3 regions of the Photobacterium makurazakiensis genome follow, and region 1 is predicted to be linked to each of the others. Evidence: predicted binding sites of a transcription regulator. Region 1 holds the regulator's gene; each other region holds the start of a gene.
What was found. Region 1 encodes MetJ, which represses methionine synthesis genes. Its sites were predicted from a motif close to TTAGACNTNTANANGTCTAA; they were not measured.
Positions count from the first base shown of each region.

Region 2: metE (5-methyltetrahydropteroyltriglutamate--homocysteine S-methyltransferase) is a predicted target of MetJ. The motif match lies at 6,314-6,333, and genes of this name have one in related genera.
Region 3: metH (methionine synthase) is a predicted target of MetJ. The motif match lies at 6,026-6,045, and genes of this name have one in related genera.

Region 1 covers NZ_JAKJSJ010000013.1:151,587-159,811, forward strand. Annotated here, with positions in the region: gene priA (primosomal protein N') at 1-197, opposite strand, end outside; gene rpmE (50S ribosomal protein L31) at 433-645, shown strand; gene L4D09_RS06285 (malic enzyme-like NAD(P)-binding protein) at 1,034-2,284, shown strand; gene metJ (met regulon transcriptional regulator MetJ) at 2,363-2,680, opposite strand; gene L4D09_RS06295 (O-succinylhomoserine (thiol)-lyase) at 2,861-4,027, shown strand; gene L4D09_RS06300 (bifunctional aspartate kinase/homoserine dehydrogenase II) at 4,027-6,444, shown strand; gene metF (methylenetetrahydrofolate reductase) at 6,752-7,651, shown strand; gene L4D09_RS06310 (PadR family transcriptional regulator) at 7,734-8,225, opposite strand, start outside.
Region 2 covers NZ_JAKJSJ010000017.1:98,196-106,420, forward strand. Annotated here, with positions in the region: gene L4D09_RS08820 (hypothetical protein) at 1-1,055, shown strand, start outside; gene L4D09_RS08825 (metal ABC transporter solute-binding protein, Zn/Mn family) at 1,045-1,938, shown strand; gene L4D09_RS08830 (metal ABC transporter permease) at 1,938-2,717, shown strand; gene L4D09_RS08835 (GGDEF domain-containing protein) at 2,799-3,647, opposite strand; gene L4D09_RS08840 (hypothetical protein) at 4,249-4,917, shown strand; gene L4D09_RS08845 (DUF4250 domain-containing protein) at 5,047-5,235, shown strand; gene L4D09_RS08850 (LysR substrate-binding domain-containing protein) at 5,282-6,193, opposite strand; gene metE (5-methyltetrahydropteroyltriglutamate--homocysteine S-methyltransferase) at 6,477-8,225, shown strand, end outside.
Region 3 covers NZ_JAKJSJ010000014.1:142,873-151,097, forward strand. Annotated here, with positions in the region: gene L4D09_RS07220 (pyridoxal-phosphate-dependent aminotransferase family protein) at 1-297, opposite strand, end outside; lysine riboswitch at 548-734, shown strand; gene lysC (lysine-sensitive aspartokinase 3) at 934-2,226, shown strand; gene metH (methionine synthase) at 2,297-5,971, opposite strand; gene L4D09_RS07235 (cation:proton antiporter) at 6,169-7,452, shown strand; gene metA (homoserine O-succinyltransferase MetA) at 7,616-8,225, opposite strand, start outside.

The DNA of each region.
Region 1 (8,225 bases):
GCATAAAGTGGTTTGAGTTGTGCGAGCGGAAAGTCAGAGCGATCTGTAATAGCGATGACAATGCCGACCAATTGCTGACGCCCAAAAGGGACTTTGACTCGTCCACCAATGACGGGTGCTTGCTCGGGTTTGATTAAATAATCAAACTGTTTATCAAGGGGAACAGGAAGAGCCACTCGGGCTATATTGGGCGTCATATCTAACCGCAGAATCCGCATGTACTAAGATAGAGAAGTGTACCTTGCTAAGCCGCTAGCAGCAAAGCGGTGAAAAAAGGAGCGTATCTGTTGATCTGGGGAGGATGATTGATTACTATACGCCGCCTGAATTCGGTGTATTGGCTATGCTGCCGTTACACTATTATTATTAACGACGTGTGGTGCCCGGCTTTGGATCGGGAGAGCGACACGGCCTTACTTTTGAGGTTATCCCATGAAACAAGGTATCCACCCACAGTACACTGCAGTTAACGCTCGTTGTTCTTGCGGCAACACTTTCGTATTTAACTCTACTATGAGCAAAGACATCAACCTTGATGTATGCGATAAGTGTCACCCTTTCTACACTGGTAAGCAGCGTCAGGTTAGCACTGGTGGTCGTATCGACAAATTCAACAAGCGTTTCGGTGCTCTTTCTACCAAGTAATTGGCAGAAAATGTTGAAAGAAGAGGGATGCTACGGCGTCCCTTTTTTATGCCTATTTATTATAAGACTGAACATCCCTCGACCAATCTCTGCTTAATTTTCTACTAGTATCTTTATAATCAAGTGCATGCTGATGCATTAATTTATATCGCCCTGAATCAAAAAGACTGCACGAATAACTCTGTATAGGTTTAACTGTGCGATTATATTCCGTGATTGAAAGCGATGAAATTGATAGTTATTGACCACTTTTGTCTTTACTTGACTATTCCGCTCGGGAATTAATGGCATGACCAGATGTTCGATGCTAGGATTTTGTGCTGCTATAGAATATGCTTTACCTCTAAATTATTAAATAAAGTCACTTCCAGTCAGGATTTCGAACACTATGTCGTCTGAAGATTTTCGCCAACAAGCTTTGCACTACCATGCCTACCCAGTACCAGGCAAAATTGCCGTTGAACTCACTAAGCCAGCTAATACTGTAGAAGATCTTGCTCTCGCTTATAGCCCAGGTGTGGCTGAGCCAGTTCGTGAAATCGCACAGAATGCTGAGAATGTTTATAAGTACACGGGTAAGGGCAACATGGTTGCTGTTATCACCAATGGTACTGCGATCCTTGGTCTTGGTAATTTAGGCCCATTGGCATCGAAGCCAGTCATGGAAGGTAAGGCGCTATTGTTTAAGCGCTTCGCTGGTCTAGATTCGATTGATATCGAAGTTAAACACCGTACGATCGATGAGTTTGTTGATACCGTTGCGAACATTGCTGACACCTTCGGTGGTATCAACCTTGAAGATATCAAAGCCCCAGACTGCTTCGAGATTGAAAAGCGTTTGATTGAGCGTTGTCATGTACCGGTTTTCCATGATGATCAGCACGGTACTGCGATTGTAACGGCTGCGGGCATGCTTAATGCACTTGAGCTTCAAGGCAAAGAAATTAGCGAAGCTGTGATTGTTTGTCTAGGTGCTGGTGCGGCTGCGGTTGCTTGTATGGAGCTATTGATCAAGTGTGGCGCACAGCGTGAGAAGATCTACATGCTTGACCGTAAAGGTGTGATCCATACGCGTCGTGACGACATTAATGAATATAAGCAACTATTCGCCAACAATACTGATAAGCGCACATTAGAAGATGTTATCGAAGGTGCTGATATCTTTGTCGGTGTATCTGGTCCAGATTTGCTTGCGCCAGAACTGCTTAAGCTCATGGCGGATCAGCCGATTGTTTTTGCCTGCTCAAACCCTGATCCAGAAATCAAACCAGAACTGGCCCATGCCGTTCGCGATGATTTAATTATGGGTACAGGCCGTTCTGATTACCCGAATCAGGTAAACAACGTTATCTGTTTCCCATTCATTTTCCGCGGTGCATTGGATGTGCGTGCGAGTGAAATTAATGATGAAATGAAATTGGCTGCGGTAAAAGCGATCCGTGAACTAGCCCAAGAGCCAGTACCTACGGAAGTGGTTAAAGCGGCAGGTGTCGATAAACTAGAGTTTGGCACCGACTATATTATTCCAAAACCGATGGACCCACGTTTGCTACCACGCGTTGCGAAGGCAGTCGCGCAAGCAGCGATTGATTCGGGTGTAGCTCGAATCGAGATGCCTGTCGGTTATATGGAAAGTTAATCTGCTTTAGATTACCTGACCAATAAAAAACCAGCCCCAGGCTGGTTTTTTGGTTTTTGTTGACGAGAAAAGTGAGGCTTACTCGTTAATGTCTTCGTACTTAATGCCCATCTCTTCCATCAGCGCTTTTGCTTCGGCTGGCAAGTCGTCAGGGCAATCTTTACGGATATCTTCATCGGTCGGCAGGGGCTGACCCGTGTATGCGTGCAAGAAAGCTTCACATAGCAACTCGCTGTTGGTGGCATGGCGTAAATTATTCACCTGACGACGAGTTCGCTCATCAGTTAAAATTTTAAGCACCTTCAATGGAATCGAAACAGTAATTTTTTTTACTTGTTCGTTTTTCTTACCGTGTTCCGCGTATGGACTGATGTATTCGCCATTCCACTCTGCCATTGTTAACCTTCTCAGCGATGTTTGATTGAATAAATATGATAGGAGTGAATTCTAGCCGGATTTACTGCCATAAGCAAAGACATGTAGACGTCTAGAAGTGTTGACGTCTTTTGCAAATATGGTTATGTTGTTGCATAAACGTTATTCGCAGCAGGGGCTCGCCCCGACAAGGAAAGTAATATGAGTGATAAGAAGCTTGCCACTATAGCCGTTCGTACTGGCATTGAGTCAGACTCTCAGCACAATGCCGTTGTGCCGCCGATTTACCTGACATCAACCTACAGCTTTCCTCGGTTGGGTGAGCTTCCACAATATGATTACTCTCGCTCTGGTAACCCTACCCGTAACATGCTCGCCGATGCCTTGGCAGAGCTCGAAGGCGGCGCGGGTGGCGTGGTAACCAGCTGTGGTACTGCTGCAATTAACTTACTCGCATCAGCCTTGCTTGGCCCAGATGATCTGGTTATTGCCCCACACGATTGTTATGGCGGTACTTATCGTTTGTTTAATACGCGAGCGACGAAAGGTGACTTTAAGGTCCGTTTTGTTGATCAAACCGACCCTGAGGCCTTGGCTCAAGCATTGGCATTAAAGCCAAAACTGGTTTGGGTTGAAACACCGTCTAACCCATTGCTACGAATTGTAGATGTTGCAGCATTGTGTGAATCAGCAAAGCAAGAAGGCGCATTGGTTGCGGTTGATAATACTTTCTTATCACCAATCCTTCAGCAGCCCATTGCACTAGGGGCTGATTTTGTGATCCATTCAACAACCAAGTACATCAATGGCCATTCAGATGTTGTCGGTGGTGTATTGATCTCAAAAGAAGCGGAGCAGGCCGAGACGATTGCTTGGTGGGCTAACTGCATTGGTGCAACGGGCGCACCGTTTGATGCTTATTTGACACTGCGAGGCTTACGAACCCTTGCACCAAGAATGCGGATGCATGAAGAAAACAGCGCCAAAGTGCTGGCTTATCTACAACAACAGCCGCTTGTGGGACAAATTTATCACCCAAGCCAGCCTGAACACCCTGGTCATGATATTGCGCTTAAGCAGCAAAAAGGCTTTGGTTCAATGCTGAGCTTTGAGATAGCAGGAACCTACTCGCAGCTTGAAGAGTTTGTTCACGGGCTGAAGTTTTTCTCACTGGCAGAGTCGCTGGGCGGTACTGAAAGTTTGATCTGTCACCCTGCCAGCATGACTCACCGTGCAATGTCGGATGAAGCGCAGGCAGAAGCGGGCTTGAAGCCTTCTTTATTGCGTTTATCCGTTGGTCTGGAAGATGCTGATGATCTGATTGCGGATCTTGACCAAGCATTTAAGAAAGTGACGGAGGCAGTGTAATGACTCAACTAGCAGTACGCCAACTTCATAAATTTGGTGGTAGTAGTCTGGCTGATCCTGAATGTTATCGTCGCGTTGTTGATATCCTCAATCAGTATTCTGGTGAGAATGATTTAGTGGTGGTATCAGCGGCAGGCAAAACCACGAATAACCTGATCCAATGGATCGAGTTGCTGGGTAAAGATGGCCGCCAAGCCCATGAAACATTACAGTCATTACGCCAATTTCAGCAGCACTTGATTGAAAGCTTGCTACATGATGGTGCAGCTGATGACTTGTTGACTCAGCTACACCTTGAGCTTGCAGATCTTGCGCGTCTTGGTGAACAGGCACTGACAGAGACGGATGTTGCGAACGTGCTCGGTCATGGTGAGCTATGGTCAGCGCGCTTGCTGGCAGCATTGTTAACTCAGCAGAAAATGACGGCGATGGCACTCGATTCGCGTACATTTTTACGGGCTGAGCGAGCGGCACAACCTGAAGTTGATCGTGCACTGTCATGGCCCTTGCTTAAAAGCAAGCTAGCTCAGCATTGCCAGAACCGTATTGTTATCACAGGTTTCATGGCTCAAAACATCGCCGGAGAAACCGTATTGCTTGGCCGTAATGGTTCTGACTATTCGGCAACGGTGATTGGTGCCTTGGCGGAAGTCTCGCGCGTGACTATCTGGAGTGATGTTGCAGGGGTTTACAGTGCCGATCCACGAAAAGTTGTTGATGCCTGCCTACTGCCATTGCTTCGTTTAGATGAAGCAAGTGAACTCGCTCGTTTAGCGGCGCCAGTATTGCATAGCCGAACATTACAACCAGTGGCACAAAGTGCGATTGACTTAACCTTGCGCTGTAGTCATCAGCCTGAATCGGGATCTACACGTGTTGAGCGGGTACTGGCTTCTGGTCGGGGAGCGAAGATCGTTACCTCGCTCGATGATGTCTGTCTGATTGAGCTTGATATTGCGCGTTTTCATGATTTTGAGCCCATTGTGGTTGAACTTGAACGTACCCTGCAACGAGCTCAGTTATTGCCACTTGCGCAGTCGACTGCGCCGGATAAAGGCTTGGTTCAGCTCGCCTATACTGCTGAGGTTGTTAATAGCGTGCTGGCTTTACTGCAAGACAGTGGTATTGCGGCAGAGCTGCGCTTACGTGATGGCTTTTCATTGGTTGCGGCTGTCGGTGCCGGTGTGGTGAATAATGCCGTGCATTGTTATGGCTTCAACCAGCAATTAAAAGCACAACCTGTTGAGTTCACAACAGAGTCTGATTCGGGGTTGAGCCTAGTTGCGGTGCTTCGACTGGCCAATACCGACGATGTGATCCAGCAGGTACATCAAAGCCTTTTCCAAGCACAGAAACGGATTGGTTTAGTACTGTGCGGAAAGGGCAATATCGGTAGCCGTTGGCTTGAGCTATTTGAAACAGAAAAGGCGCAGCTAGAAAAACGCCATGGTATGAGCTTCACTTTGGTCGGGGTGGTCGATAGCCGCCGCTGCTGGATTGATTTTTCTGGCATCGAACCAACCAACGCCTTATCAGCTTATGATGATGAAGCCACTGAGTATCAAGGTGATGAGTGGCTATCAACCCTAGCGTCTCACTCTTATGATGATGTGATTGTATTAGATGTTACGGCGAGCCAAGTGTTGGCGGAACGTTATCCGCAAATCGCAGAAAGTGGTCTTCATCTGATTTCCGCTAATAAAGTGGCCGGCTCTGCATCGGGCGAGCAATACCATCGGGTCATTGATGCATTTGCAAAAAGTAGCCGTAATTGGCTCTATAACGCGACGGTAGGGGCTGGGTTACCGATTAACCATACGGTACGTGATTTATCAGAAAGTGGTGATTCAATCATTGCGTTGTCTGGTATTTTCTCCGGTACATTGTCGTGGTTATTTCAGCAGTACGATGGCTCGCTACCGTTTTCACAGCTCATTGAACTAGCTTGGCAACAAGGGTTAACCGAACCAGATCCTCGTCACGACCTTGATGGCAGTGATGTGATGCGCAAGTTAGTGATATTGGCAAGAGAGTCTGGATTACCACTTGAACCTGAGCAGGTAAAAGTGGAAACATTGGTGCCAGAGCAGCTAGCTGACTTAACGTTGGACGGTTTTTTTGAACAGGCTTCAGCGTTGGATGAACTGTTGTATGAGCGATTAACCAAAGCGCAGAAAGAAGGCAAGGTATTACGTTATGTGGCTCGTCTTGATCGCCACGGTAATGCTGTTGTAGGGGTAGAAGCTTTGCCACAAGAGCATGCTTTGGCTAATTTATTACCATGTGACAATATCTTTGCCATTGAAAGTCGATGGTATCGTGACAACCCATTGGTGATCCGTGGGCCGGGAGCCGGACGTGATGTAACGGCTGGCGCTTTACTCTCTGACATTAACCGTTTAGCAACGATGCTTTAGCAATTTCGCAGTAGCGATATTATCGGTGTTAAAATAGATAGCCAGTCATAATTAGTACTTTTTACTATCTTTGTAGTGAATGATATTAGCTGTGAGCGAATAATTGAAAAAGCCTGCTATCAGCAGGTTTTTTGCTATCTACTGATGTTGAAGTTTTTGCAATTTGAAGTTGAAAAATATTCATGATCATCATGTTGACATTAAATTGGTTACAGGACATTCTGTAGACATATAGACGTCTAAACGGTTATTTGAGACGTCAGCTTTAGGGAGAGGCCAACAAGGCCAACATAGGAAGGATTGCAGTATGGGCTATTCACACGCAAGTCACTTGGATTCGCTAAATCAGAATATTGCTGATATTAACGGTGACATCAACGTATCATTTGAGTTTTTCCCGCCAAGCAGCGAGAAAATGGAACAGACCCTATGGAATTCTATCCAACGCCTGAAAACGCTAAAGCCTAAATTCGTCTCGGTGACTTACGGTGCCAACTCTGGTGAACGTGATCGTACCCACTCAATCATTAAAGATATTAAAGAGCAAACAGGTTTAGTGGCGGCACCTCACCTTACTTGTATCGATGCAAGCCGTGATGAGTTACGTACTATTGCCCGTGATTATTGGAATAACGGTATTCGAGACATTGTGGCATTACGGGGTGATCTACCTGCACAAGGCGTTAAACCTGATATGTATGCTGCCGATTTGGTTGCTCTATTACGCGCAGAAGCAGACTTTGATATTTCAGTTGCGGCTTACCCTGAAGTGCACCCTGAAGCCAAAAGTGCTCAAGCTGACCTAATCAATTTAAAGCGTAAAGTTGACGCGGGTGCTAGCCGAGCAATCACCCAGTTCTTTTTTGATGTCGAAAGCTACCTGCGTTTTCGTGACCGCTGTGTGGCTGCGGGTATTGATGTTGAAATTGTTCCTGGCATTTTACCTGTTTCTAACATGACCCAAGCCAAGCGTTTTGCGGGCATTAATAACGTGAAAATCCCAAGCTGGATGGAAAAACAGTATCAAGGTTTAGATGATGACTTGCTAAGCCGCCAGATGGTTGGTGCGAGCAATGCGATTGATATGGTGCGTGTATTGAGTCGTGAAGGAGTTAAAGACTTCCACTTCTATACATTGAACCGTGCTGAGCTGACGTATGCGATATGCCATACGCTGGGCGTGCGAGCCCAAGAAGGCATTGCTTAATTTTAAGCAATGATAAAGCTAAAAGAAAAGCCGCTATCTAGCGGCTTTTTCATTTTTGGTCCATCGAAACCTAAAAAGTAGATTAGAGAGCGACTGGGCTATTTGGCGCGTCGATATCTTTTAGTTCGACAAGTACCTCTTCTGCCCAGTCAATCCAAGCCTGACGGTTATGGACAGCACGGCGCAGCGTTAATCGGTCAAGTCGAGATTGGCGGTCCATATTCTGGTAGTCCGCAAAATGTACTTTTTCCATTTCGCTGTAATGACTGATCAGGGTATGAGACTCTTCAATTAAAGCCTCTAGCTGATGCTGCATTGGCTCTGAGTTGTAAACACTGCAAACAACTAGCTTTGCAGAAAACTCATCACGAATAGTTGGGTTGCGAGCTGGTTCTTGGAACCATTCGAACAAAGTCTGACGACCTAGATCTGTGATTGAATAAACTTTACGGTCAGGCTTACCTTCTTGTGGTTCAAGTTGACAAGTTACCTGATCGTTGGTGGCCATTTTGTTTAATTCACGATACACCTGCTGGTGGCTCGCTTTCCAAAAATAACCAATACTGTGTGAAAA
Region 2 (8,225 bases), on a different contig from region 1:
ATGGTTATTATCAAGATGGGCAGCGTAATAACTCTGAAAGAGAGGAAGGCTTTGGCTTGGGTCATACCGAGCTTAATATGTCTGCGAACATCGATGATAAGTTTTATGGCTCGCTAACAACGGTGCTTGAGAGTCATGGTGATCACAGCGATTTACTGATTGAAGAAGCATTTATTGAAACCTTAGCAATGCCAAATGGGGTGAATATTCGAGCTGGTCGTTTCCTATCAGATTTTGGTTATTTGAATAACCAGCATATGCATGAAGATAATTTTGCTGAGCGCCCGGCAGCTTACCGAACCTTCCTTGGTTCACACTATTATGATGATGGCGTACGTGCGAGCGTCGTACTACCCACGGATCTGTATGTACGTTTTGGTGTTGAGGCATTAAGCGGTGACAAGATGTCTGCAATCGAAGACGGCTCAACAATTGGTGTGTACGGTGCCACCATGAAAATGGGAGGAGATTTATCGGCAGAGTCAAGTTGGCAGTTTGGTTTAAGTTATTTACGTAATGAAAATGGCAAGGCGAATAGTTTCGATGATGATCATGCCCATGGGCACAGTGGACATGACCACGATCATGACCATAGCCATAGTGCAGCAATGACGGGGGAAAATTTATACGGTGCAGATTTTGTATGGAAATGGGCACCAGATGGTAACTACAAGTACCGCAATTTTACCTTTGCAGCTGAATACATGATGCTCGATAACCTAGCGGATAAAAAATTCCATTCTGCACCGGATAATTTACACGCTTACTATGCTTCTGGTGTCTACCGCTTTAACCCAAGCTGGTCGGCGGGTATTCGTTATGGTGAGGCTGAAAACTACTATGGTCATTCGCATGGTGACCACACAGGCTTCCATGACCAAAAAGATAAAGAATTCGATGCGATGGTTGCATGGAATTCATCTCACTTCGGTACTATTCGTGCTCAATACTCACGTGTAGAAAGTGAAAAAGACGGCAGTAAAGAAAATACTGATAATGTGTTCACCTTACAATACGTGATGACATTCGGCGCACACGGTGCTCATGCTTTCTAAGCAAGGGCTAAGAATGATGGCTGCGGGGGCAGCCATTTTTTCAGCCCCAACATTAGCCCTTAATATTTTTGTTTGCGAACCGGAATGGCAAGCGCTTATCCATGAGCATGCACCTGAAGCCGATATTTTTTCGGCAACCACTGCGAAGCAAGACCCGCATTATGTTCAGGCTCGACCATCATTGATCGCAAAAATGCGCCAAGCAGATATGGTGATGTGTTCGGGGGCCGAATTAGAAATTGGTTGGCTGCCGATGCTACAGAACCGGAGTGGTAATCCAGCGGTTCAAGAGAATGGTAAAGGCCTGCTGTATGCTTCTGATTTTGTCAGGATGCTTGATACCCATAACCATGTTGACCGTGCAATGGGAGATGTTCATGCTCATGGCAATCCACATGTTCAATTTGCAGCGCAAGATATGATTGCGATTTCTCGTGCTGTTACCCGTAAGCTTCAGGCACTAGATCCAGAGCAACATGGCCAGTATCAACTAAACGGTATGCGCTTTCGTGCTAATTGGGTGAAAAAGTTAAATGATTGGCAAGACAAAGCTGAGCCATTAAAAGGTCAAAAAGTGGTGGGGTACCATGCGACTTATCGATACTTATATGACTGGCTAGGTGTCGAGCAAGTTGCCGATCTCGAACCAAAGCCGGGGATATCGCCAACAACCTCACACTTGCAATCACTGAGCCAGCTAAATCACGATGATATTGATGCGATAATTTATTCCACTCATCAAGATAAACGGCCAGCAAGCTGGTTACATCGACAGACGAAAAAGCCAATGATTGAACTACCACTTTCTGTTTCAGAAGGCCAATCGCTGTCAGAGCTGTACGATGAAGTGATCGATAAGTTATTAGTGATGTTAGATAAATGATTACGAACTATTCATGGTTATTACCTGCCATTGCTTGTGGGGTTATCGCCTTAATCGGCAACGTTGTATTAGGGCAGCAGGTGTTGAAGCGCCAAATTATTTTCATTGATCTAGCGGTTGCCCAAGTTGCAGCACTTGGTGCTGTAGTCAGTCATTATTGGTTAAATACATCAGCATTATTTTCTGGCAGCTGGCTAGGCAGCATGGCGGGTTCTTGGGGGTTATCTCTACTTTTTTGCTCTTTTATTGCGTTTATCGAAACGCGTTATAAGCAGCACCTTGAGCCGTTAATTGGTAGTTTGTTCGCGGTATCGGCTTCGTTAGCGATTATTTTGGTTAGCAAGGATCCTCATGGTGCGGACTTCATTCAAAACATCTTGAATGGGCAGCTATTATGGGCGACGTGGGATGATTTTTGGCCACTGGCAACAATAACAGCGCTAATGCTAATTGTGATTTTGCGCTGGCCACAATTTATGGAAGGGAAGGGGTTCTACATTATTTTTGCGCTGCTTATGCCCATTACGGTGAAGCTGACAGGGATTTATCTTGAGTTTGCTTTACTTGTGATCCCTGCTCTTTGTGCTTCCTCTATAAAAGGTCGCCAGTTTTTTATCGCGAGTATTGGTATTGGTTGTGTGGGGATCATTACAGGGGTTGCTGCATCGGCGTATTATGATTTGCCCAGTGGGGCTAGCATTGTTATTACGTTATTCATTACTGGCATGCTATTCGGCTGGACTCATAAAAAAGTCTTTCCCACTCTGAGTATATGCTGACTTTTCATATTGAGACTGTCTAGCGTAAAACTTAGCCAGTCTCAGTTTGTAGAATCCATCATGAATGCCTTTCCGTAATTATTAAACCGTGACAGTATGGCACTGATCTTTTGTGTGGAACCGCTTTGCCAAAAATAACCTTGAGCAGTCGCGACCTGCATCTTTACATGTATAGAGTGCTTGATCAGCTCGTTCTAGCATCGTGCTGATGTTATCACCTTCACAATAGCTTGTTATCCCAATGCTTGCAGTAACAGAGAACCGATTGTTTTCCTCGATGGTAGGAAACTTGAGTTGGCGAATATTGGTTAACATTTGCTCGGCAATATATTGTGCAATATGTGAAGGAGTATTCGGTAAGAATAGGACGAATTCTTCTCCACCATAGCGGCCAAATAAATCGGTTGATTTAACCTGACGTTGTATTAAATCGGTAAAATCACGCAGAACATGGTCGCCTGTATTGTGGCCCCATGTGTCGTTAATACGTTTAAATTTATCAATATCAATAAGTAATACTGAGAAAGGCTGCTTTTTACTTTTACAGAGTGTTAAATTTTTTTGCGCAAGTTGGAGTAACATTCGGCGATTATAAATCCCCGTCAGTGGATCGAGTGTTGCTTGTCGGTATAGCCGCATTAACATATACAACTTCGACAGCTGAGACCAAATAACGATAAAAGCTAACGTTGTCTGTAACCAGTAATTCGCAATGTTTTCAGGGCTAATAAAGGGGGTAGATTGGTAGTCAGCCGTCAGTTGGCTCATTGCTGTTATAGTGAGTAAACTCAGGCTCTCTTTCAGGGTGACCGGCAGCACGGTCAACATGGCAACATGAATGATAGGGAGTAGCGTGTAACCATAAAGATAGCCGCTGTAAACCGTTGGAAAATCAAGCACCCACATACTGTAAAGGTAAAAAGCATTCATTAAGATGACCATTAGAACTATGGAAGACCTAGAATGCTTTAGCGAGGTGACTTGATGATTATATTTAGCAAGGATAAGAAGTGATATACCAAGTAGTGTCCGTACTAAAATAATAGGGTAACTGTGATGCTCGGGGAGAAAAGCCAAGTCAAAAGGTAGCCAAGCGAGTACAAGTATTCCCCATACAGAACCCAGCATACTCACTCTGCTACAAAGGTAACCACTGCGGGTATTGCGAAAGCTGTTTGAATGAGCATCCGCACTCCATAAATCAGGGATGTATAGCTTTATAGAACGTATTATCTGGTTCGGTGTTTCGTGCATTATTCTCGCTTATATCGATTCCATCGATATTAGTACAAAAATCCCATTCACTGCCGTAATTAATGGGATGTGTAAACTATGACTCATCATTATCCTATAGAGTACAACTTATTTCAGTGATACTGATCCAGTAAGTTAATATGCACAGAGGATAATGCTAAAAAAGCATAGCCAGTATGGTGCTGCCTTTTGGGTGTACTTGATTTGGTATCGTAAGCGGGACTTGCTATTATCAGCACCATATTAATTGGCCGACAAATAGTAAAGAACCCGTTTTATGAACACAGGTGTTATGTTTCTTATTCCTGCGCTGCTTGGCGCTCAGCTTATATTGACTCTCGTTCTTACTAAGGGCGATATCTGTCCAGGGCAACGTGGTCGAGTACACAAAACGCTACCAGTACTGATTATTGGTTGGCTTATTGCGTCTATATCTCAGCCACTTGCAGTTTTACCTATGGTAGCGCTTGGTTATTTCACATTGAAAGTTAAAACCGGCAAAACCCGTGATGCTGGCCCTCTAAAGGTTTTCTATGCGGCCGATGCGCTAGCGTTTATTGCTTGGTTAGGTTTATTATCAGTATTAACGCTGCAAGGTGCAGCATTGAGCCTTTGTGCCATTGTATTGTTTGGCTCACTGACTGCGCATTTACTATTAACGCAAGCTCGTACTCGCCTACAGGCATTTCATCGATTACTGCCTTTCGCCGGGTTTGCCAGCGCGATGTTAAGCGTGTTGTGTATTTTATGGTTGTCTTCTTCATTGAGTGAAGCAGCATTAAGCGAATTAACCAGCAATGTAATAGGCTCATTACTCTTAATGGTATGTGCTTTACTGGTGTGGGCGATGCACTTACTAACAGGTAAAGTCGTGAATAAGTGGCAACTTGTTGTTGCAGCTTGTTTTATGGCTGTTTCAGCGAGCCTACAAATCGCGCTTGTCTAACCTTACCTCGGCTTCTTACATTGCAGAGGAAAAGTAAGATATGTGACGCGGATTTTTTCAATCAGCTTAACTCTGACTATGCTTATATTGATTATCAATATTTGGTTAATTGGTATCAAGGAGGTAGGTATGGAGATCAATAACTTGTTGAGCATGGATGGAAACATTGTGCTGGGCATCGTTAATGAAAGGCTGCGTCTTGAATGCTCGACGGTTGAAGAGCTCGTGAGTCGATACGAACTCGACTTCAACGAGTTAAATGAAAAAATGGAATCGCTGGGTTACCACTACGATCCCATCAATAATCAATTTAAATAGTCTCATCTCTTTAATATAAATAGTCGCAATTAGTAATTAATTGCGACTATGCAGGCTTTATCCCTTCTAAATGCGTTTGGCATTGCTGTTTTGCTGTAGCAAAAAATGCCGCTAAGTAATGCCTTTCTCGCTCTGAGGCTCGAACTCCTGCAAACAAACGACGCCATAGTCCATCACCAAGTGGCTTACTCACAATGAGTCCCTGACGGGCATAATCATAAACGGCCCAATTGGGTAATGCGGCCACACCAAGCCCTGCCGAGACCATTTGAATGAGCATTAGGGTGTTGTCAGCTTGTTTCCAATGATTCGGTTCAATACCAGCAGGTTGTAAAAAGTGTTTAACCACATCTAAGCGGTTTTTCTGTACGGGGTAGGTCAGCATGGTTTGATCAAGTAGATCTTCAGGGCTTATATATTCTTTATCGACAAGATGTGACTGTGGTGAAACGATGAGTCGCATTTCAAAATCAAATAAGGGTTCGAAATGTATTTCATTACGTGGTTGTATATCTGACGTAATAACAAGATCTAATTCACCTGCGGATAAGGCAGGTATCGGCTCAAAACCAAATCCAGATGAGAAATCGAGCGTCACACTAGGCCAGTGTATTTGGTATTCTTTTAACGCAGGCATGAGCCACTGAAAACAAGAATGGCATTCAATGGCCATATGTAAACGTCCATTAGTATCTTCTTTTAAGCTGGCTAATTCATGTTCTGCTTTGGTTATTCTTGGGATCAGGTCATCAGCAAGGCGCAGGAGTATTTGTCCTTCTGCCGTAAATTTCACTGGGCGGGTTTTCCGTAAGAATAGCTGGCCGCCAAGGCGTTGTTCCAGATCTTTTAACTGATGTGAAAGCGCTGACTGGGTTAAGCACAACGTATTTGCGGTTGCCGTTAGTGAGCCCGTGTCGCGTAACACTGATAACGTTCTAAGGTGTTTTATTTCAATCATCGTTGCAAATTCATCCTTGTTGTTGATTGAAAGAGGCAGCTGAAGATCCGCTTCAATGTCTGTCTACAGGTTGAGTATGCAACCTATCTTTGTGCCAATGTACTGTGTATTGCTGGATGTGTAAACATCTAGACGGCTAAAGTGTTATTGTTTTTTCGATTCTAATAATTATGAATATATTTCATGCTAATCATTAAGTATTAGAAATTGCTCATGATTCGGCTGTAGGTCATTGTTTATACATCAACGCGGAATACCGCTGACATGGATGAGAGAAATCACGATGACGATAATAGAACAAAAAGACACTGCAGAAACCGCGGGTACGACCACACACATTCTTGGCTACCCACGCGTTGGTAGCCAACGAGAATTAAAATTTGCACAAGAGAAATACTGGCGTGGAGAAATCAGCCAATCTGAATTAAAAGAAGTGGGTAGCTTGTTACGTCACCGTCATTGGGGTGATCAATCTGGTGCCGGTTTGGAGTATGTTTCGGTGGGTGACTTCGCATGGTATGACCACGTGCTTGGAACAAGCCTACTGTTAGGACATGTACCTAAAAGGCACCGGACTGGTTTTCCTGATCTCGATACGCTATTTCGTGTTGCTCGTGGCAAGGCACCAACAGGTTGTGCGTGTGCAGCATCTGATATGACGAAGTGGTTTAACACTAATTATCATTATATTGTGCCGGAATTCAGTGCGGATGATGAGTTTAAGGTAAGCTGGCAGCAATTGTTTGAAGAAGTTGCTGAAGCACAAAAAGCCGGTCACAAAGTAAAACCTGTACTGCTTGGCCCCGTGTCTTACTTATGGCTAGGTAAAGAAAAAGAACAGGGTTTCGATCGTCTCTCGTTGTTACCAAGGTTACTAACAGCCTACCAACAAATACTGAGTAAACTGGCTAACTTGGGTGTTGAGTGGGTTCAGATTGATGAGCCGATATTGGCGTTAGAGTTGCCTAAAGCGTGGGCTGACTCGTTTAAGATTGCTTATCAAGTACTACACGGAAGCACCAAGCTGTTATTGACGACTTACTTCGATAACGTTACCCACCATCTAGACCGTATAACATCATTAAAGGTTGATGGTTTACATCTCGATATAGCCTCAGCACCAAGACAGCTTCAAACGGTGGCAGATGCTTTACCTGATAACTGGGTATTTTCAGCGGGTGTGATTAATGGGCGAAATGTATGGCGTGCAGATGTTAGTGCATTACTTGAAGCACTCACCCCAATAAAAGCACAGTTAGGTGAACGATTGTGGGTGGCAACATCTTGTTCATTACTTCATACCCCGATTGATTTAGACTTAGAAACAGGACTCGATCCAGAAGTTCGTCAGTGGTTAGCGTTTGCGAAGCAAAAATGCCGTGAAGTTACGCTGCTAGCTCAAGCATTGGATGGAAACCAAATCGCCATTGATGATTGTGTACGCTACAGTGCGCCAATTAAGGCGAGGGCAATCAGTGAACGTGTTAATAACAAAGCAGTAAGCCTACGAACTCAAGCAATAAGCGATGCCTTAGCTGACCGTAAGTTGCCATATAATGAACGAGCAAGAAAACAACGTCAGTCATTAAATTTACCATTACTGCCTACCACGACGATTGGTTCATTTCCTCAAACAACGGAAATTCGTACTCAGCGACGTGATTTCAAAGCGGGACGACTATCAGAGCAAGATTACACCATGGCAATGAAAAGCCATATTGCAGATGCCATCGAACGCCAACAGCGTCTTGATTTAGATGTGTTGGTCCATGGTGAAGCTGAACGTAATGACATGGTTGAGTATTTCGCAGAGCAGTTAGAAGGTTTTGCCGTCACGCGTTTTGGTTGGGTTCAAAGCTACGGTTCTCGCTGTGTTAAGCCTGCAGTAATTGTCTCGGATATCTATCGTGCAAAGCCGATGACTGTTGAGTGGACAAGCTATGCGCAATCATTATCTGATAAACCAGTAAAAGGCATGCTGACTGGTCCTGTAACTATTCTGGGCTGGACATTCCCACGTGAAGATTTAAGC
Region 3 (8,225 bases), on a different contig from region 1:
GCGATCGCCAAACACACCGTTACGGCAGACAATCACTTTATCACCAGGCTCTACCAAATTAACAAAGCAGGCTTCCATACCTGCGCTACCCGGCGCTGATACGGCAATGGTAAACGTATTTTCGGTTTGGAAAGCATACTGAAGCAACTGTTTAAGTTCATCCATCATGCCAATAAACAATGGGTCAAGGTGTCCAATCGTAGGGCGGCTTAGCGCCTGCAAAACCTGAGGGTAAATATCAGATGGGCCAGGACCCATTAAAGTGCGCTGCGGTGGATAAAAACTGCCTATTGTCATTATTGATTCTCCCTGATAGTAACTAAGTTGGCATTTGCCTATTGTTGTAAGGTACCAAAGACTATATCAGGTCTCTCTTCGTTATGCTTATAGCGTTTATAATTCAGCCAATCGAGCTTGTCTTATTCATCCGTACAATTTCTTTCATTTTTTTTACATATTTTTTCAGGCAACAATTGACAAGACAATAACAAATCCGCTTCAATGGAGATCGTTTTTTGTTCACCTTGATGTGAGAATAACATCAAGTAAAAACAGAAGAGGAGCGTTACCCAGGTATCTACGATTGCGGGGCCCCACCCCGAGGCAGTCTAGAGAGGGGGAGTAGCGCCGAGATATGACATGACAGGGGGCATGCCATATCGGCTATGAAGGTTGAATCCTTCTAGCTGTCACTTTTTTATATTTGGATAAAAAAGTGGGGAGCTTCTGGTTATTGTGCATACGTGTGCAATCCTACCTTATTGCTCTCCTGACATGGTCGTCGGGATCTACATCCCGAGTCATTCCCCTGTATTGGTTTTATAATTTTAAACTGGGAGACTCGCTTTGAGCATCATAGATAATGCAACACCTATTCCTCCACCCATTACCGTAGCGAAATTTGGCGGCACCAGCGTAGCCGATCATGCCGCCATGAGCCGTAGTGCAGCCATCGTCAAAAATAACCCTTCAGCTCGGGTTGTTTTGATCAGTGCGTGCTCTGGCGTCACCAACCTTTTGGTTGAACTAGCAAATGGAATTGCAGATAGCGAACAACGCTTACAACGGCTACAGCAACTTCAAGCAACCCATCAAACAATTATCAACAACCTGTCACAGCCCGACAGCGTTTCTGCCGAGATCGCGTTGTTGCTTGATAACGTTGCAGCTCTTGCTGAGCAAGCAGCGACTGCGCCTTCTAAAGCGTTAACTGATCAACTAGTGTCACACGGTGAGCTACTTTCTACTCACCTCTTCAGCCAAATTCTGATTGAAATGGGTGCTAACGCACAGCGTTTCGATATTCGCCCAGTCATGCGAACGGATAGCCAATTTGGTAAGGCTATTCCCGATATCAATACAATCCAGCAACTGGCGGAGACCCAACTACAACCACTGCTGGCCGATAGCATTGTTGTCTCTCAAGGCTTTATCGGATCCGATGCACTTGGCAACACTACAACTCTTGGTCGTGGTGGTAGTGATTACAGTGCCGCCCTTATCGCAGAAGCATTACGTGCAGATACTCTTGAGATTTGGACCGATGTCCCAGGCATGTACAGTACTGATCCACGCATTGCTGCCAATGCAAAGCCGATTCAAGAAATCAGCTTCAGCGAAGCCTCTGAAATGGCGAATTTTGGTGCAAAAATTCTCCATCCATCAACGTTACTACCCGCAGTTCGCCAGCAGATCCCCGTTTTTATTGGATCATCAAAAGCACCAGAAAAAGGTGGAACTTGGATAAGAGAAAGTGTTTCAGAAGCGCCGTTATTTAGAGCCCTTGCCCTACGTTGCAATCAAACGATGGTTACTTTAACCAGCCTAAATATGTTTCACGCCTATGGTTTTCTCGCTGAAGTATTCCGTATTTTGGCTGAGCATAAAATATCTGTCGATCTGATCACGACCTCTGAAGTCAGCGTATCTTTGACGCTCGATCAAACCGATACCAGCGGCGGTGCACCAAGCCTACCCGATGCCGCGATTGAAGCCCTTAGTCAGTTATGCCGCGTTGAAGTCGAACAGGACCTTTGCCTTGTAGCACTTATTGGTAACCAGATGAGTGCAACTAAAGGCTCGGCTAAGCAGGTATTTAATACCCTCGAAGATTATAATCTACGTATGATTTGCTATGGCGCGAGCCCGCACAACCTTTGCTTCCTTGTTAAAACTAGCGACTCAAAAGATGTGATTAAGGCACTGCACAAAGAGCTTTTCGAATAACTAAAAGTTCAACCTTACGATACAAAAAAGGCGCTCAAAGAGCGCCTTTCTCATCTATGTACCCACGAGATCACTGCAAGTTTGGACCAAGCCACTTCTCAGCTTCCAACAAGCCCCAACCTTTACGATCTGCATAGCTATCACGCTGATCTTCTTGGATCTGAGCGATCGCAAAATAGCGCGAATCCGGATGTGAGAAATACCAACCAGAAACAGATGCACCCGGCCACATTGCATAGCTAGAGGTTAAAGACATATCAATGGTTTCTTCAACATTCAATAGCTCCCAAAGGCTACCTTTCTCAGTATGCTCAGGACAGGCTGGATAACCAGGCGCTGGACGGATCCCCTGATATTTTTCCCTGATCAAATCATCATTGGAAAGGTTCTCATCAATCGCATAGCCCCAAATGTCTTTACGCACCTGCTCATGCAAATATTCAGCGAAAGCCTCTGCGAGACGGTCGGCAACCGCTTGGATCATAATGGCATTATAATCATCACCTTGCGCTTTATACTCATCAGCAAGTTCACGCTCACCGATACCACCAGTCACCGCAAACGCACCTATCCAATCCTTCTTACCGCTCTCTTTCGGGGCGATATAATCAGATAAACAGTAGTTATAGCCTTTCGGTTTCTCAGTTTGTTGACGTAAGTTATGCAAAACTTTTGCAACTTGGGTTCGAGATTCGTCGGTATAAACCTCGATATCATCGCCAACACTGCTCGCTGGTAACAATGCACACATGCCTCGGGCTTTTAACAACCCTTCGGCTTCAACTCTATCAAGTAGCGCATTTGCATCCTTGAAGAGACGCTGTGCTTCTTCACCCACTTCTTCATGCTGCAAAATAGCAGGGTATTTACCCATTAATGACCAGGTCATAAAGAATGGAGTCCAGTCTATATAACGTCGTAATGTCGCAACATCAAAATTATCGAATACATGCACACCCGGTTTAGCCGGTGCTGGCGGCGTGTAGTTAGCCCAATCAATAGCGACTTTATTGTCCCGTGCTTGCGCTAATGTGACCGGTTTAGTCCTAGGCTTCTTACGACTATGCTGCTCACGAACTCGGTCGTAATCAAGCGCCAGTTTTTCGACAAACGCAGGGCGTCGCTCATCTGACAGCAATGAACTACATACCCCAACCGCGCGAGAAGCATTATTTACATACACGACAGGCTGATGATAATTTTGCTCAATCTTAACCGCAGTATGTGCCTTTGACGTTGTAGCACCACCGATCAGCAGTGGTAATTCAAAGCCTTGGCGCTCCATCTCTTTAGCAACATGTACCATTTCATCCAATGATGGTGTGATCAATCCCGATAAGCCAATAATATCAACGTTTTCTTCTTTAGCGACTTTAAGGATTTTTTCACATGACACCATAACCCCTAGATCAATGATCTCGTAGTTATTACACTGCAATACGACCCCAACGATATTTTTACCGATGTCATGAACATCGCCTTTTACGGTGGCGAGTAAAATCTTACCATTGGTATAACCAGCCTGTTTAGCTGCATCAATGAATGGTTCCAAGTGTGCCACTGCTTGCTTCATGACTCGCGCAGACTTAACTACCTGAGGCAAAAACATTTTGCCCTCACCAAACAAGTCACCAACTACGTTCATTCCATCCATCAAAGGCCCTTCAATGACCTCTAGTGGTTTCTCGGCATTCAGTCTGGCCTCTTCGGTATCTTCAACAATAAATTCAGTAATGCCTTTTACTAACGCATGCTCTAACCGCTTTTCAACAGGCCAAGTTCGCCACTCCAGAGCAGAGGCATCTTCTTCTTTGCCCACACCTTTATTGGCATATTCCGCAGCAATATCCAACAGGCGCTCTGTTGAATCATCACGGCGGTTCAGTACAACGTCTTCAACTGCTTCGCGCAGTTTATCAGGTACATTGTCGTAAACTTCTAGCTGACCGGCGTTGACGATCCCCATATCCATGCCATGTTTAAAGCAATGGTAAAGGAAAACGGCGTGTATCGCTTCACGCACATAATTATTGCCACGGAACGAAAAAGAGACGTTCGAGACACCACCTGAAATCATGGCATGTGGCAGATCGCGTTTAATGTCAGCAACCGCTTCAATAAAATCAACGGCATAGTTATTGTGTTCGTCAATGCCCGTTGCCACAGCAAAAATATTTGGATCAAAAATAATATCTTCTGGTGGAAAGCCAACTTCATCGACCAAAATACGGTAAGCATTGGTACATATTTCTATTTTGCGTTCACGGGTGTCTGCTTGCCCCACTTCATCGAAGGCCATGACAATCACAGCTGCACCATAGCGGCGAATGAGTTTCGCCTGCTCGATAAACTTATCTTTACCTTCTTTTAGCGAGATGGAATTGACGATCCCTTTGCCTTGAATACATTTAAGGCCAGCTTCAATCACTTCCCACTTAGAGGAGTCGACCATGATTGGGACTTTCGAGATATCAGGCTCAGAAGCACATAGATTCAGAAATCGCACCATGCAGGCTTCTGCATCGAGCATTCCTTCATCCATATTAATATCAATAATTTGAGCGCCGTTTTCCACCTGCTGACGGGCAACCTCTAGCGCTTCATCGTAGAGTTCTTCTTTAATTAGCCGCTTAAAACGCGCAGAGCCCGTTACATTGGTTCGTTCACCAACGTTGACAAATAGCGTATCTTTTTCAATTTTTAGCGGCTCTAGTCCAGAAAGGCGACAAGCTTTTGGTAAAGTCGGTAGGCGACGAGGTTGTAGTTCAGAGACAGCTTCTGCCATCTTACGGATATGCTCTGGTGTCGTACCACAGCAACCACCCACTAAGTTCAGGAACCCACTTTCAGCCCATTCTTGAATATGCTCAGCCATGTCTTCAGGCGAAAGATCATATTCACCGAATGCATTAGGTAAACCAGCATTAGGGTGCGCCGATACCGCGCATTCAGAGATCTGTGACAGCTCTTCAACATACTGACGTAGCTCATCAGGTCCAAGAGCACAGTTCAGGCCAAATGAGATCGGATTAACATGACGTAAAGAGTTGTAAAAGGCTTCTGTTGTTTGCCCTGATAACGTTCGCCCAGAAGCATCCGTTATCGTGCCAGAGATCATAACAGGCAAAGCATAACCTAATTCTTCAAATACCGTATCCACGGCAAACGCACAGGCTTTTGCATTCAACGTATCAAAAATCGTTTCAATAAGAATGATATCTGAGCCGCCTTTTATTAAGGCATGTGTTGACTCCGAATAGGCTTCTACTAACTCATCAAAACTGACATTACGAAAACCAGGATCATTCACATCAGGTGAAATAGAACAAGTGCGGTTCGTCGGGCCAAGTACGCCAGCAACAAATCGTGGTTTATCCGGTGTTTTAGCGGTCCATTCATCAGCAACAGCACGGGCGATACGAGCAGCTTCAATGTTGATTTCAGCACTCAAACTTTCCATGTCATAATCGGCCATTGCTATGGTCGTGGCATTAAAAGTATTCGTTTCAAGGATGTCTGCACCAGCTTCTAAATAAGAAGCATGGATATCTTTGATCAACTGAGGCTGTGTCAGCACCAACAAATCATTATTGCCTTTTAAATCGCTATGCCAGTTAGCAAAACGATCACCGCGATAATCTTCTTCTTCGAGTTTATAGCCCTGGATCATGGTGCCCATGCCACCATCAATGATCAGGATATGCTCTTCGATACGCTTATGTAGTAAATCCTTGCTCGTCAACACCGCATTACTTCCTTTTCAATTTTTACAGCTTATTCACATCCTACCATAGCAAAAATGGAAATCTAGACGTCTAAAGCCCTTTTTGATTGATTAAATAATGACGGCAGAGATTAAAAATAGTTATAGCTATCACACTACGATACATTTATATTTTGACACAATTTAACGCTTTCTTTTTATTAACCCGTGAGGTTTAGATGTCCGTCTATAGCACCCTATGCTTTCTAGCTGCTGCTGCAATGTTGATTGCATTTGTTAACAGTAAGATAGGAAAAATGCAGACAACAATTGCCATTACAGCAGGGGCATTGATTCTTTCCCTAGGCATTATCATTGCTGGTCAAAATGGTTGGTTTCATTTAGAAAATATTGCAGCCGAGCAACTCGGAGAGATCAACTTTGAAAGCTTTTTGCTGAAAGGCATTCTTGGCTTCTTACTGTTTGCTGGTGGACTAGGCATTAAATTGCCACACCTTGAAGATCAGAAGTGGGAAATAACCACATTAGCACTGGCTGCTACATTATTTTCAACGTTCTTTATTGGCTTCGCACTATGGGGGATCTGCCAGGTAATCGGTATCCAGTTAGATTTAATTTACTGTTTACTCTTTGGCTCACTGATTTCCCCAACCGATCCAATCGCAGTATTAGCAATCGTTAAGAACCTCGATGCACCAAAACGTATCTCCACTCAAATTGAGGGAGAGTCATTGTTTAATGATGGCTTTGGCTTAGTCATCTTCGTTACCCTGTTTACCATTGCTTTTGGCGCTGAAGCCCCAACCGTTTTAGGTGTTGGGCAACTGTTTTTGCAAGAAGCAATTGGGGGGATCGCCTACGGTTTCGCACTTGGCCTTATCTTCCATTACTTAATCAGTTCAACCAATGATCATTCAATGGAGCTACTACTGACATTAGGTATCCCAACAGCAGGCTATGTGTTTGCTGATGTGATCCATGTGTCAGGTCCATTGGCTATGGTTGTATCTGGCATCATGATTGGTAACTGGACACGCTACATCGGCTTTTCCAAAGAGAGTGAAGATCACCTTGACCACTTTTGGGAACTAGTCGATGAGTTCCTAAACGGCGTATTATTTCTACTTATCGGTATGAGTATGCTGCAGTTCAGTTTCCATCAAGAAGATTGGATATTGATGGTCATCGCTATACCATTGGTACTATTCAGCCGTTTCTTAAGCGTTAAACTGTCTTACTTAGGCTTCCAGCGCTACCGCGATTACAATCCACTATCAGTAAAAATCCTTACTTGGGGAGGCTTACGTGGTGGCCTTGCATTGGCAATGGCGATGGCAATACCTGCAGGCGTCATGGTAATACCAGATAAAAACATTGATGTTCGTGAAGTTATCCTCGTAATGACCTACTCGGTCGTCGTATTTTCAATACTCGTTCAAGGATCGACGATCACGTCACTCATTCATAAAGCAAAAGCATGGGAAGCTCAAAACAATAATTAAAAGTTTAATCTTTAACTATTCCCGCTTTTATCTGTCCAGACAATCAACACAAAAAAAGACCTGCTATGCAGGTCTTTTTTCTCGTCAGTAGAGCCCGTTCATGTAGGGTTCTATGACGTTAAGCCTTCCTAAATTAAGCCTTTACCAATTTAAGGCGTTAATATTATTCTTCTTTTGTAAAATTAGCTTCAGAGAATAAATTTAAATCATACGGTGTCTGCTGGTACACACAGTAATTTAGCCAATTTGAAAATAATAGGTGGCCATGACTACGCCAACTCGCTATCGGTGGGTTATCTGGATTATCATCAGGATAGTAATTAACAGGAATTGTTGGCTCCATCCCTTCAGTACGATCTCGAATAAACTCATTATGTAAAGTTTCAACATCGTATTCAGGGTGTCCAGTTACAAACACATTACGCTTATCTTTGGTTGCAGCTAAATACACCCCGGCTTGTTCTGAGGTTGCCAATATATCTAAATCGGTATGATCACTGAGGTATTCAGCTGAAAAGTCAGCATAGCGCGAGTGAGGCGCTAAGAAAGTGTCATCAAACCCTCTAAGAATAGGATGATGGCAATCATGAGTACGGTGGCCATACACGCCCGATAGCTTTTCTTTTCGTGTACGTTTCGGTAAGTCGTAAAGCAGCTTTAACCCAGCTTGGGCGGCCCAGCAAACAAACAATGTTGAGGTAACATGCTGTTTAGCCCAATTCATGATCGTTTGGATCTCATCCCAATACAGTACATCTTCAAATTGAACAAGG